2 regions of the Cupriavidus sp. genome follow, and region 1 is predicted to be linked to the other one. Evidence: riboswitches for the same ligand, from Rfam matches in the RefSeq annotation. Region 1 holds a riboswitch; the other holds the start of a gene.

Region 1 (6,111 bases):
GTCGATCGGGTGCAAAAATGCCTTCCAGCGGATGCGGTGGCCGGTCGGGCGCGAGCTGGCCAGCCGCTTCGGCCTCCGACGCGGCACGGCGCATGCGTTCCATGTAGCGCTCGGAACCGGGGCGCGGGAACACGCTCTCGATCACGGTCACGCCCAGCACATGCACGGCCAGCATGATGGCGGTCATTACGAAGAACAACCGCATGAACATCGAATTGAACCGGCGCCGGCCCGCAACGTTGTCGCCCGGCGGCTCGGGCCTGACTACCGAAGCGCCGTCGGCTGACGGCGGGGTCGCAGCAGCCATGCGTTCAGTGCTCCACGTTGCCGGTGAAGACGTAGCCTTCACCACGCACGGTGCGGATCAGTGCCGAGTCACGCGGATCGTCGCGCAGTTTCTGCCGCAGGCGTGACACCAGCAGGTCGATGCTGCGGTCGAATACATCGAGGTCGCGGCCGCGCGCGTTGTTGATCAGCATTTCCCGATCGAGCACGCGGTTCGGGTTTTCAATGAAGGTCAGCAACAGCCGGAACTCCGCGTTGGACAGCGGCACCACGGTCTCCTCGGCATCGACCAGTTGGCGCAGCGTGGTATTCAGGCGCCAGCAACCGAAACGTGTTTCGTGGCCGGCCGACGTCGATGCCGGGCGTCGCACTTCACTACGGCTGCGGCGCAGCACGGTATGGATACGCGCCACGAGCTCGCGCATCTCGAACGGCTTGGTCACGTAGTCGTCCGCGCCTACCTCCAGCCCGACCACGCGGTCGGCCAGTTCCGCGCGCGCAGTCAGCATGATCACGGGCAGGTTGCTGCTCTCGCGAATCTCGCGGCACAGCGTCAGGCCGTTCTCACCGGGCAGGGACAGGTCCAGGATCACGAGGTCGTATTCCTGCTTTCCCAGTGCCGCGCGCATCGCCGCGCCGCCTTCCGCACCGTCGGCTTCCATGCCGAACGTGGCCAGGTATTCGGCCAGCATGGTGCGAATCTGGGGATCGTCGTCGACGATCAGCAGGCGGACGGGCAGGTTGGGAGAAAGATCCATGATGGGCAGCAACGATACGAGGCGAAAAATTTGATCGGCCAATGTACCAGCTAGCCTATTACAGGGAATGCCGGCTTTGTATCAGGATTGATACGTGCATTGAGCGACACATGCAGCGCGCTATTGGGATTTGAGAGGCTTGCCCTCTCCCCCGGCCCCTCTCCCGCTCGCGGGAGAGGGGAGAAAAGCACATAGGGGATTCGAAAAAAACGCTCCCGGTGCTGCCGCAACCAGGAGCGCTCAACAGGGAAGAAGCCGGGCTCGCATGCGCCCAGCCACACCGTCACCGAAGGGCGGGCACGGTGTGGCGCAGGAACGCCGAAAACGTTCTTGCGCGATGCAATCGTAGTCAGCCTGCGCGCCGAAATCTTGTCAGGCTTGTATCAAACTCAGCCGGCGGGCTTGCCGAGCAATGCCTTGAGTCCGGCCAGCCGGTCCTTGGGGCTCATCGCCGGGGTTTCGTCCTGGGGCACCGCCGGGCCATCGTCGAGTTTCATCTCGGCGATAAAGCGCGATGGCTCGACCGAGTAGGTTTCACGTGCACGCTTGCGCTTCTTGCACCAGCTGATCTGCAGGCTACGCTGCGCGCGCGTAATCCCCACATACATCAGCCGGCGCTCTTCCTCGATCTTGTCGTCGCCCATGTCCTCGTCTTCGCGGGAATGGGGCAGGATGCCCTCTTCCACGCCCACCAGGAACACGTGCGGGTATTCGAGGCCCTTGGACGCATGCAGCGTCGACAGCCGCACCGCATCGGGATCTTCCTCGCGCCCTTCGAGCATGCTCATCAGCGCCACGGTCTGCGTCAGTTCGAGCAGGTTCTTGCCTTCGTCGCCAAAGCCATCGGCATTGTCGAAGCCGGTGGCCTCGCCCTCGCCTTCCGCTTCGGGCCGCGTGCCCTTGCGCTTGAGCCAGTCCAGGAACTCGAGCGTGTTGGTCCAGCGTGATTGCGCCTGCCGTTCGTCGAAGGTGTCGTACAGATAGGCTTCGTAGTGAATGCCTTCCATCATGTCATCGAGCAACACCGTGGCCGGATCCTTCTCCGCGCGATCGGCCAGCCGCACCATCGATTCGCAGAACACGCGCAACGGTTCCAGCTGGCGCGGCTGCAGCTTCGCCTCGATGCCACCCATCATCGCGGCTTCAAACAGCGATACCTTGGCCTGCCCCGCGAACGTGCCGAGCACTTCCAGCGTGGTATTGCCGACCCCGCGCCGTGGCGTGGTGATCGCGCGGATGAACGCAGGATCATCGTCGGGATTCGCAATCAAGCGAAGGTAGGAACAGATGTCCTTGATCTCGGCCTTGTCGAAAAAGCTCTGGCCACCGGACAGCACATACGGAATCCGCTCGCGGCGCAGGATCTGTTCGAAGAGCCGCGCCTGGTGATTGCCGCGATAGAGGATCGCGTAATCGCGAAACTGCGCGCGCCGTTCAAACTTGTGCGCCGACAAGCGGAACACCACCGACTCCGCCTCGTGCTCTTCGTCGTTCATCGGGTGCACGGCAATCGGGTCGCCCATGCCGTGCTCCGACCACAGCTTCTTGTCGAACAGCTTTGGATTGTTGGCGATCACCGCATTGGCCGCCTCCAGGATGCGCACCGTCGAACGGTAGTTCTGTTCGAGCTTGACGACCTTGAGATCGGGGAAATCGGTCTGCAGCAAACGCAGGTTGTCGAGCGTGGCACCGCGCCAGCCATAGATGGCCTGGTCGTCGTCACCCACCGCGGTGAACGCCGGTGCGCGCAAATGCGAGCCGCCTGCCAACAGCTTCAGCAGTTGATACTGGCAGGCGTTGGTGTCCTGGTATTCGTCGACCAGGAAATAGCGCAGCCGGTTCTGCCATTTCAGTCGCACCGCTTCATCGCGCGCGAACAGTTCGGCGGGCAGGCGGATCAGGTCGTCGAAATCCACCGCCTGGTAGGCATGCAGCGTGGCCACGTAGTTGCGATACACCATGGCCGCCTGGTGCTCATCGGCGTTGGCCGCCTGCGCGAGCGCCGTCTCGGGATCGACCATGCCGTTCTTCCACAGCGAGATGGTGCCCTGCACACTGCGGATCAGCTTCTTGTCGGTGGTGCCCAGTTGCTCCTGCACCAGACCGAAGCAGTCGTCCGAATCCATGATCGAGAACTGCGGCTTCAACCCGACATGCTCGGCTTCCATGCGCAAGATTTGCACGCCGAGCGAGTGAAACGTACAAACGGTCAGCTGCTTGAGTGGAATGCGCTTCCCTTCGCGCGTGGTCTTGCCCTCCATGAGCTTGCCAATGCGCTCCTGCATTTCCTTGGCCGCCTTGTTGGTGAAGGTCACCGCCGCAATGTGACGTGGCTCGAACCCCTTGTCCTCGATCAGGTGGGCAATTTTCTGCGTGATCACGCGCGTCTTGCCGGAGCCGGCGCCCGCCAGCACAAGGCAGGGGCCGTCCAGGTAGCGGACGGCTTCGGATTGCGCGGCGTTGAGTCCGTGGGTCATGAGGCAGGGAATGAAACCGGCGAGAGGGCGAAAAGCGCACGCGGCAGGCGTGTCGCGAAAGGCGTCGATGTTAACACGCGCTCAAGCCCGCGGCAGGCTTGTCCGGCGGTGTCCGACAGCAGGCGTTTCACGACGGTAACAATCGTAAAGCGACCGCACCCGGGGCATGGAGCTTGCCTCTTATCGATCACGACCGCCCGGTTCAGGCGCGCTGCGCCACCGTCACGGGAGACAACTTCAACACATCGGAAACGATGACATCGATGACCTCAAGGAGCCCATCATGAAAACAGTTCGCACGCTTTCAAAAGTGGCGCTGATCGGCGTGACGCTGGTGACCTTTGCCGGTTGCGCCGACATGACCCCGAAACAACGGAATACGGCAATCGGCGCGGGTGCGGGTGCGCTGGGCGGCGCCGTACTGACCGACGGTAGCGCGCTGGGTACGCTGGGCGGTGCGGCCGTGGGTGGCGTGGTCGGTAACGTGGTGACGAAGGACCGCCGCTAGCCGGCCGGGGGTCCGGTGATCAATGCCGGGGGCGAGACCGGCTGCCCGCGTTTGACAAAGGCAGACCGGTCCCGTACATTCTCGCGCATCCGGCCGGGAGAGCGCGCAGTCATTGCGCCGCCGAAGGGGAACTACCCAAAAACTCTCAGGCACCATGGACCGACCGGATCGGCATGCAACATGCACACAATGCATGCCGCACTCTGGAGAGCGACATCCGCCGCTGCTGAATGCAGGGTGAGCATGTCCACCGAAGGGGCGCACGAAGCGCAAGCTTTGTAATCTCTCAGGTATCGAGGACAGAGGGGTCATCCGCCGCAGCGGATTGGTTGCACATTGGTGCGGCCGAGCGTTGCGGCGGATGACCCTTTTTTCGTTTTCGATCCGAGGATACCCATGACGCTCCAGGCCACGCCCCTCAACGCTATCCACCGCGCCCTCGGCGCCCGTATGGTCGACTTCGGCGGCTGGGACATGCCGGTCAACTACGGCTCGCAGATCGAGGAACACAATGCCGTGCGCGCCGATGCCGGCATGTTCGACGTCTCGCACATGTGCGTGGTGGACCTTCATGGCGCCAACACACGTGCTTTCCTGCGCGGCCTGCTGGCCAACAATGTGGACAAGCTGCAAACACCGGGCAAGGCACTGTATTCGTGCATGCTCGATGAAAAAGGCGGCGTGATCGACGACCTGATCGTCTACTTCTTTGCCGAGGACCATTTCCGCCTGGTGGTGAATGCCAGCACGGCCGTCGGCGATCTCGAATGGATCGTGACGCGCAATGCCGCCACCGGCAGCGGCGTGACCATCACCCCGCGCCGCGGCGATGTGGCGCCGGCCGGCGCCGGCAAGCTGGCCATCGTGGCCGTGCAAGGCCCGAATGCGCGCGCCAAGGTCTATCAGGCGTTCCCGTCCACCCAGCCCGCCGAGGCGCTGAAGCCGTTCAATGCGCTCGTCGTGCAGGACCCCGGCATGGGCGAACTGATGGTGGCGCGTACCGGCTATACCGGTGAAGACGGTTTCGAGCTGGTGGTGCCCGCCGAGAACGTCGCCGGGATCTGGGAAAAGCTGTCCGCCGCGGGCGTACGCCCTGCCGGCCTGGGCGCACGCGACACGCTGCGCCTGGAAGCCGGCATGAACCTGTATGGCCAGGACATGGATATTCACACCTCGCCGCTCGACGCGGGCCTGTCCTGGACCGTGGACCTGCAAAGCGAGCGCGATTTCGTCGGCAAGGCCGCATTGCAGCAAGACGGACAACGCAAGACTTTCGCGGGCCTGATCCTGCGCGACAAGGGTGGCGTGCTGCGCGCGCACCAGAAGGTCATTACCGCAGCCGGCGACGGCGAGATCACCAGCGGCACGTTCAGCCCGTCGCTGCAACTGTCGATCGCTTTTGCCAGCCTGCCCCGCGAGATCACGCCCGGTACCGACGTCCAGGTCGAGATTCGCGACCGCAAACTGACCGCGACTGTGGTTAAACTGCCGTTTGTGCGCAATGGCAAGGCACTCGTGAGCTGAGGCATCGCCCGGCTTCACAACAACGGTCGCCCTTTCACCCGTCCGCTCGAGCCCACATGCTGCGGCGGGTGCTTGAAACAAGAAACACACTGTATCCCGGAGAACCTCATGAATTTCCCCGCTGACCTGAAGTACACCGAGTCGCACGAATGGGTGCGCGTCGAATCCGACGGCACGCTGACGATCGGCATCACCGACCACGCGCAGGACGCGCTGGGCGACATCGTATTCCTGGAACTGCCTGAAGTGGGCAAGTCGGTCGGCGCTGGCGACGCGCTGGCCGTGGTGGAGTCCGTCAAGGCGGCTTCCGACATCTACGCGCCGGTAGCCGGCGAAGTGATCGCCGTCAACGACGCCGCCTCGGCTGCGCCGGAATCGGTCAACGCCAACGCATTCGATGCATGGCTGTTCAAGCTCAAGCCGGCCAACGGCGACGATGTGAACGGCCTGATGAACGTCGACGCCTACAAGGCCAGCGTCGGCGCCTGATTGCGCTGACTGTTTGATGCCGCGCGCGGCGGCCAGGCTGACCACCTGCCGCCGCGTGCCCCACGAGATT
Region 2 (6,111 bases), on a different contig from region 1:
AAGAGCGACGACCCCGGTGCGCAGACCGACGCGACGCGCCGGTTCCAGTCCGATGCGGCGGCAAAACAGCATCTGGCCACCACCTTGACGCTAGACCAGGTGAAGGCCGACGACTTCGACGCGGTCTTCTATCCCGGCGGGCATGGTCCGTTATGGGACCTCACGGAAGACAAACGCTCCATCGCGCTGATCGAGGCCTTCGATCGCGCCGGCAAACCGGTCGCGGCGGTGTGCCATGCACCGGGCGTGCTGCGCCATGTAAAGGGCGCCGACGGCCAGCCGCTGGTCAAGGGTCGCAAGGTCACCGGCTTCACCAATTCCGAAGAAGACGCCGTGCAACTGACCAGCGTGGTGCCGTACCTCGTGGAAGACGTGCTGAAGCAGAACGGCGGACAGTTCTCACGTACCGACGACTGGGGCAGCTACGCGGTGGTCGACGGGCGGCTGGTCACGGGGCAGAACCCGGCATCGTCGGATGCCGCCGCGCATGAACTGCTGAAGCTGCTCAAGTAGGCGCAGCGGCCGCGCCGTACCGCGTGCACATACGCATTGGCGGTATCGCTAACGCCTAGCGCGTGCGGCGTGGCTTGGCGCAGTGCCGTACTTCGCGCGTGAATTGCGCGCAGGCGTGTGTCATCAGGTCTTCCGAGCGATAGACCAGGAAGACCTGGAAATCGGGCATCTCGTCGAGAATCGGCAAGCGCACCAGCGCTTGCGGATCGAGCTTGAGCGGGCCGGTGCCATCGAACACGTAGTTCGACCACACGCTGATCAGGTCCGTCTTGGTCGCCAGTTGCAAACCCAACAAGTTCGATGCGCTCTGCACGATACGCTTGGGCATGTCGAGCTTGTGCAGGCGCATCAGGCTGGCCAGTGGGCTGCCCGGATCGTCGAGCGGATCGAGTGTGAGCCAGTCCGCGTCGAGCAGCGCACGCAATCGCCGCGCGCGCCGCAACGGATGCCCGGGCCGCACGGCCAGACCCATGCCCACCGAGAACAGCGGCTCCCACTCCATGCCGCCGCCACCGGGACCGCTGTTGGTCGAGATCAGCCCGAGGTCGAGCCGACCTTCGCGCAAGCCTTCCAGGATCTGCTGCGGCCGCAACTCCATCGCACGCAGCGTCACATTCGGATATTGCTGCCGATACACCGCCATTGCATCAGGCAAGGCCGCGCTCGATGCCACGGCGGTAAAGCCAATGTGCAGTTGTGCCTCGGCATGCCCGCGAATCGATTCGATATCTTCCAGCGCATGGCGCAGTTCCTGTTCCACCACGGTTGCGCGCCGCACCAGCGCCACACCGTATGCAGTCAGGCTGACGCCGCGTACCGAGCGCGTCATCAACGTCACGCCCAGTTCCCGTTCCAGTTCGGCAATCGCTTTCGATAGTGCCGGTTGCGAGGTATGCAGGCTGCGTGCGGCCTCATGCATGCTGCCGTGCTGGGCTACGGCCATCAGCACACGCAGTTGTTGCAGCTTCATTCGGGTTCCTCCTGGCTCGTGAGCCTTTTCTTATGATCAGTTTGATCGATGCCTTGCCGTGGTGCGCGCATGCGCGAATGTCGTGCACGCCATCGGAAAATGCGCCGCCTAGGTACTAGTCCCGATGGTGCGCCGACAATGATGATGACGGTGATGCCATAACGTTATCACCATGAAAATATATGATTTTCAGGCCGGCGTGTTTGCCTGAATACTGCATCGCCAAGGACATGCCCTGCCCTTTGCGCGATGGATGCCAGCACATACGGTCTCCACGATTCCCCCAAAACCAGTTCGTGGAGTACCCGCATGAACGACGCAACCCTGCCCGCCGGCGCGCCGCTCGCAACATCCGCATCATCCACCGCACCAGCCACAGGATCCGCCACGCCAGCGCGGCCCGCGGCACGGCAGAGCCAGTTCCGCCTGATTGCCGCCTGCTCGATCGGCAATGCGCTGGAGATGTTCGATTTCACGGTGTACAGCTTCTTCTCGCTGCTGATCGGCAAGCTGTTCTTTCCATCCGATAGCCCGTACGGTTCGCTGTTGCTGGCCGTGGCCACGTTCGGCATCGGCTTCATCATGCGCCCACTTGGTGGCGTGGTGATCGGCAACTACGCAGACCGTCGCGGTCGCAAGGCAGCCATGTCGCTGACCATTGGGCTGATGGTAATCGGCACGCTGTGCATTGCGTTGGCGCCGACGTATGCCGTGGCCGGTGTGTATGGCTCCCTCACGATCCTGGCAGGCCGCCTGTTGCAGGGCTTCTCGCTTGGTGGCGAAATCGGTGCCTCCACTGCCATGCTGATGGAGGGTGGCGATGTGAAGGGCCGCGGCTGGCGCGTCAGCTGGCAGATTGGCAGCCAGGGTATTTCCGCGCTGGCCGGCGCGGCCACCGGTGCCACGCTCTACGCCGTGTTGTCCACCGAGGCACTCGAAAGCTGGGGCTGGCGCGTGCCGTTCCTGCTGGGCTTGCTGATTGCACCGGTGGGACTCTATATCCGCGCCAAGCTCGATGAAACGCACGAGGCCGATGCCCATGCACCGAGCCCGGTCGGCGAACTGTTCCGCCGCCATGCAGGCAAGGTGGCGCTGGGCATCCTGTCCACCACCGCGGGTACCGCAACGATGTACCTCGTGGTGTTCTTCATGCCCACATACATGATTCGCGTGCTCCATATGCCGACCTCGCTGTCGTACCTGTCGGGGTGCGTCACCGGTGTCACGCTGCTGGTGGTCTCGCTGATCGCCGGCAAGCTGGCAGACCGGCTTACCTACCGCAAGCCGCTGGTGGCCGGCTCGCTGCTGTTCAGCCTGGTCGCCGTCTATCCCGCGTTCTGGCTCATGAACACCTATCCGAGCGTACCGCTGGTGCTGGGCCTGTCCGCACTGCTGACTGCCAGCATCAACCTGGGCACCACGCCGATGTTCCTGATGCTGCTCGAAATGCTGCCGGCTGGCGTGCGTGCCACGGGGCTGGCCGTGATCTACAGCGTGGGGGTGACCGTATTCGGCGGCTCCTCGCAGTTCATCGTCACATGGCTGCTGGCCAAGACCGGCAACCCGATGTCCCCTGCCTTCTACATGATGGCGTGCGGGCTGCTGGCGCTGGTCGCCGTGCTGCGCATTGCCGAGAAACGCGAACACTGATTCCCAAGATCCTCCAAGGAAACCCACATGACCCGCGAATCCACGCTTACCCCGTTCCAGTTGCTGCCGCACCTGCTGCCGGCCATCGACACCGAAACCTTCGTCAATATCCGCCGCCAGATCCATGCGCAGCCCGAGCTTGGCTTTGAAGTTGGTGCCACCAGCAAGCTCGTGGCCACCTTGCTGGAAAGCTGGGGCTACGAAGTGCATACCGGTATCGGCAAGAGCGGTGTGGTGGGGCAACTCAAGGTCGGCAACGGCACGCGCCGGCTCGGAATCCGCGCCGACATGGACGCGCTGCCAATCGTCGAGGCCACGGGCCTGCCCTATGCCAGCAAGACGCACGGCCGCATGCATGCGTGCGGCCATGATGGCCATACCGCAATCCTGCTGGCGGCGGCCAAGGCTCTTGCCGATTCGCGCAGCTTCGACGGCACGCTGAACGTAATTTTCCAGCCCGACGAAGAGAACCTGTGCGGTGCGCGCGCAATGATCGAGGACGGCCTGTTCGAGCGCTTTCCATGCGATGCCATCTACGCGCTGCACAACATGCCCGGTGTGCCGGCCGGTTCGTTCCGCGTGCTGACGGGTCCGGTAAGCCTGTCGTCCGATGTGGCCGACATCACCATCCGGGGTGTAGGCGGGCACGGCGCGATGCCGCATCGCTCGAAGGACCCGATTGCCGCGTCTGCCGCCATCATCACGGCCTTGCAGACCGTGGTGGCGCGTAATGTGGCGCCCGACGATACGGCCGTGGTCTCGGTCGGCTTTATCCATGCCGGTGCCACGCACAACGTGATTCCCGAGGAAGTGAAGCTCGGCCTCAATATCCGCGCCGCGCGGCCTGAAACACGCGCGCTGGTGGAGGCACGCATTTTCGATATCGTGAGCCTGACGGCACAAGCCCATGGCGTGACCGCGCAGATCGACTATCGGCAACTGACGCCGCCGATGGTCAATGCCGAAGTCCCGACTGCGCTGGCCGCGGACGTCTGCAAGGAACTGGTTGGCGACGACCAGGTCGTGACCCAGGCACCGAAGGGCCTGAACGGCAGCGAGGATTTTGCGTGGATGCTCAATGCGGTGCCCGGCTGCTACCTGATCCTGGGCAATGGCGAGGGCGAGTTCGGCGGGTGCATGGTGCACAACCCCGGCTATGACTTCAACGACCAGGTGCTGCCACTGGGTGCCGCGGCATGGGTGCGGCTGGCGCAACGATTCCTGGTAGCCGCAGCCTGAAGATCTGTGGCATAGTTGTCACCGTTGTGTCCCGCGATATCGGGAGAGCCCGTGTCTGTCACCCGGCAGGCGCGGCGCCGAAGGAGCAACCGCCCCGGAAACTCTCAGGCAAAAGGACCGGTATCGCCAGTGCACTCTGAAGAACCCCGGCTTGTACGTCAGCCGGCGGTACCGAAGGAGCAAGCGATGCACGCGCAAGCCAGGTCTTGCGCGCTGCGCGCGAATCTCTCAGGTCAAGGACAGAGGGGGCGTCCGCGAAGCGCATGGTGCGCCGTGGACTGCCATCCCATGACGTCCTGGAAGACCTTCTCATGAAATCCATTGCAGTGATTGGCGGCGGGATTACCGGCGTCACGACCGCTTACGCTCTCGCCAAGCGCGGGTTCTCCGTCACGCTGTTCGAACGCCATCGCTATGCGGCGATGGAAACGTCGTTTGCCAACGGCGGGCAATTGTCGGCATCGAATGCCGAAGTCTGGACGCACTGGTCCACGCTGGCCAAGGGCATCAAGTGGATGCTGCGCAACGATGCGCCGCTGCTGGTCAACCCGCGTCCGAGCTGGCACAAGCTGAGCTGGTTTGCCGAGTTCATCGCGTCGATGCCGCACTATCGCGCCAACACGGTCGAAACCGCACGGCTGGCCATTGCCGCGCGGCAGCACCTGTTCGCGTGGGCCGATGCCGAAGGCATCGACTTCGATCTGAAGCGGCGCGGCATCCTGCATATCTATCGCAACAAGGCCGGCTTCGATCATGCGGGTAGCGTGTCGAAACTGCTGGCCGAGGGCGGCCTGGAACGCCGCGCGGTCACGCCCGACGAGATGCGTGCGATCGAGCCGACGCTGGCCGGGCAGTACTACGGTGGCTACTTCACCGAGAGCGACTCGACGGGCGACATCCACAAATTCACCAACGGCCTGGCAGTTGCGATCCGTCGCCTGGAAGTGCAGACGCTTTACAACCAGGATGTGCGCTCGGTATCGACGACGGGCCGCCGCGCCACGGTCGTGTCCGCGGAAGACGGCCTGCCCGCCTCACACGAGTTCGATGGCGTGGTGGTCTGTGCGGGCGTGGCCAGTCGCACCTTCGCACAGCAACTGGGCGATCGCGTGAACATCTATCCCGTCAAGGGCTACTCGATCACCGTGAACCTGAACGACGCCGAAAGCCAGGCCAGCGCGCCCGTGGTGAGCCTGCTCGACGATGAAACCAAGCTCGTGACCAGCCGCCTGGGTGTGGACCGCTTCCGCGTGGCCGGCACGGCCGAATTCAACGGCATCAATCGCGATATTCGCGCGGACCGGATTCGTCCGCTGATCGACTGGGTGCACGCATGCTTCCCCGGCGTGAGCACGCGCAACGTAGTGCCCTGGGCAGGGCTGCGTCCCATGATGCCAAACATGATGCCGCGCGTAGGACGTGGCCATGCGGCAAACGTGTTCTACAACACCGGGCATGGGCATCTGGGCTGGACGCTGTCGGCCGTTACGGCGGAGATGGTCGGGGATGTCGTGCGGCAGTCGGCGGCGCAGGAGGATGGGCGCGTGGTGGTTGGTGGTGGTGCGCAAGGAGTGAGGGCTGGGGCAGCTTGACGCGCCCTGCCCTCTCCCCCGCCCCTCTCCCGCTCGCGGGAGAGGGCCAGCGCATCAATAACCGACCGCGCTGAACTGCCCTTTCTGGGCCTTATAAATGAAAAAGCCCCGCTCGTTGAGCGGGGCTTTCGAATTGGTGCCCAGAAG

Evidence for each region. A riboswitch is a leader RNA that binds a small molecule or an ion and turns the genes downstream of it on or off. The one in region 1 is predicted to bind glycine.
Region 2: another riboswitch for glycine. It lies ahead of ACO550_RS09470 (D-amino acid dehydrogenase); the one in region 1 lies ahead of gcvT (glycine cleavage system aminomethyltransferase GcvT).

Annotation. Positions count from the first base shown of each region.
Region 1 is NZ_DBHKYV010000012.1:115,515-121,625, forward strand. It holds gene ACO550_RS17025 (ATP-binding protein) at 1-307, opposite strand, end outside; gene ACO550_RS17030 (response regulator) at 312-1,043, opposite strand; gene ACO550_RS17035 (UvrD-helicase domain-containing protein) at 1,433-3,520, opposite strand; gene ACO550_RS17040 (YMGG-like glycine zipper-containing protein) at 3,804-4,028, shown strand; glycine riboswitch at 4,113-4,200, shown strand; glycine riboswitch at 4,222-4,341, shown strand; gene gcvT (glycine cleavage system aminomethyltransferase GcvT) at 4,425-5,552, shown strand; gene gcvH (glycine cleavage system protein GcvH) at 5,661-6,041, shown strand.
Region 2 is NZ_DBHKYV010000004.1:209,922-216,032, reverse strand. It holds gene ACO550_RS09490 (DJ-1/PfpI family protein) at 1-513, shown strand, start outside; gene ACO550_RS09485 (LysR substrate-binding domain-containing protein) at 569-1,483, opposite strand; gene ACO550_RS09480 (MFS transporter) at 1,793-3,133, shown strand; gene ACO550_RS09475 (amidohydrolase) at 3,161-4,372, shown strand; glycine riboswitch at 4,403-4,502, shown strand; glycine riboswitch at 4,503-4,625, shown strand; gene ACO550_RS09470 (D-amino acid dehydrogenase) at 4,636-5,964, shown strand; tRNA gene ACO550_RS09465 (tRNA-Leu) at 6,099-6,111, opposite strand, start outside.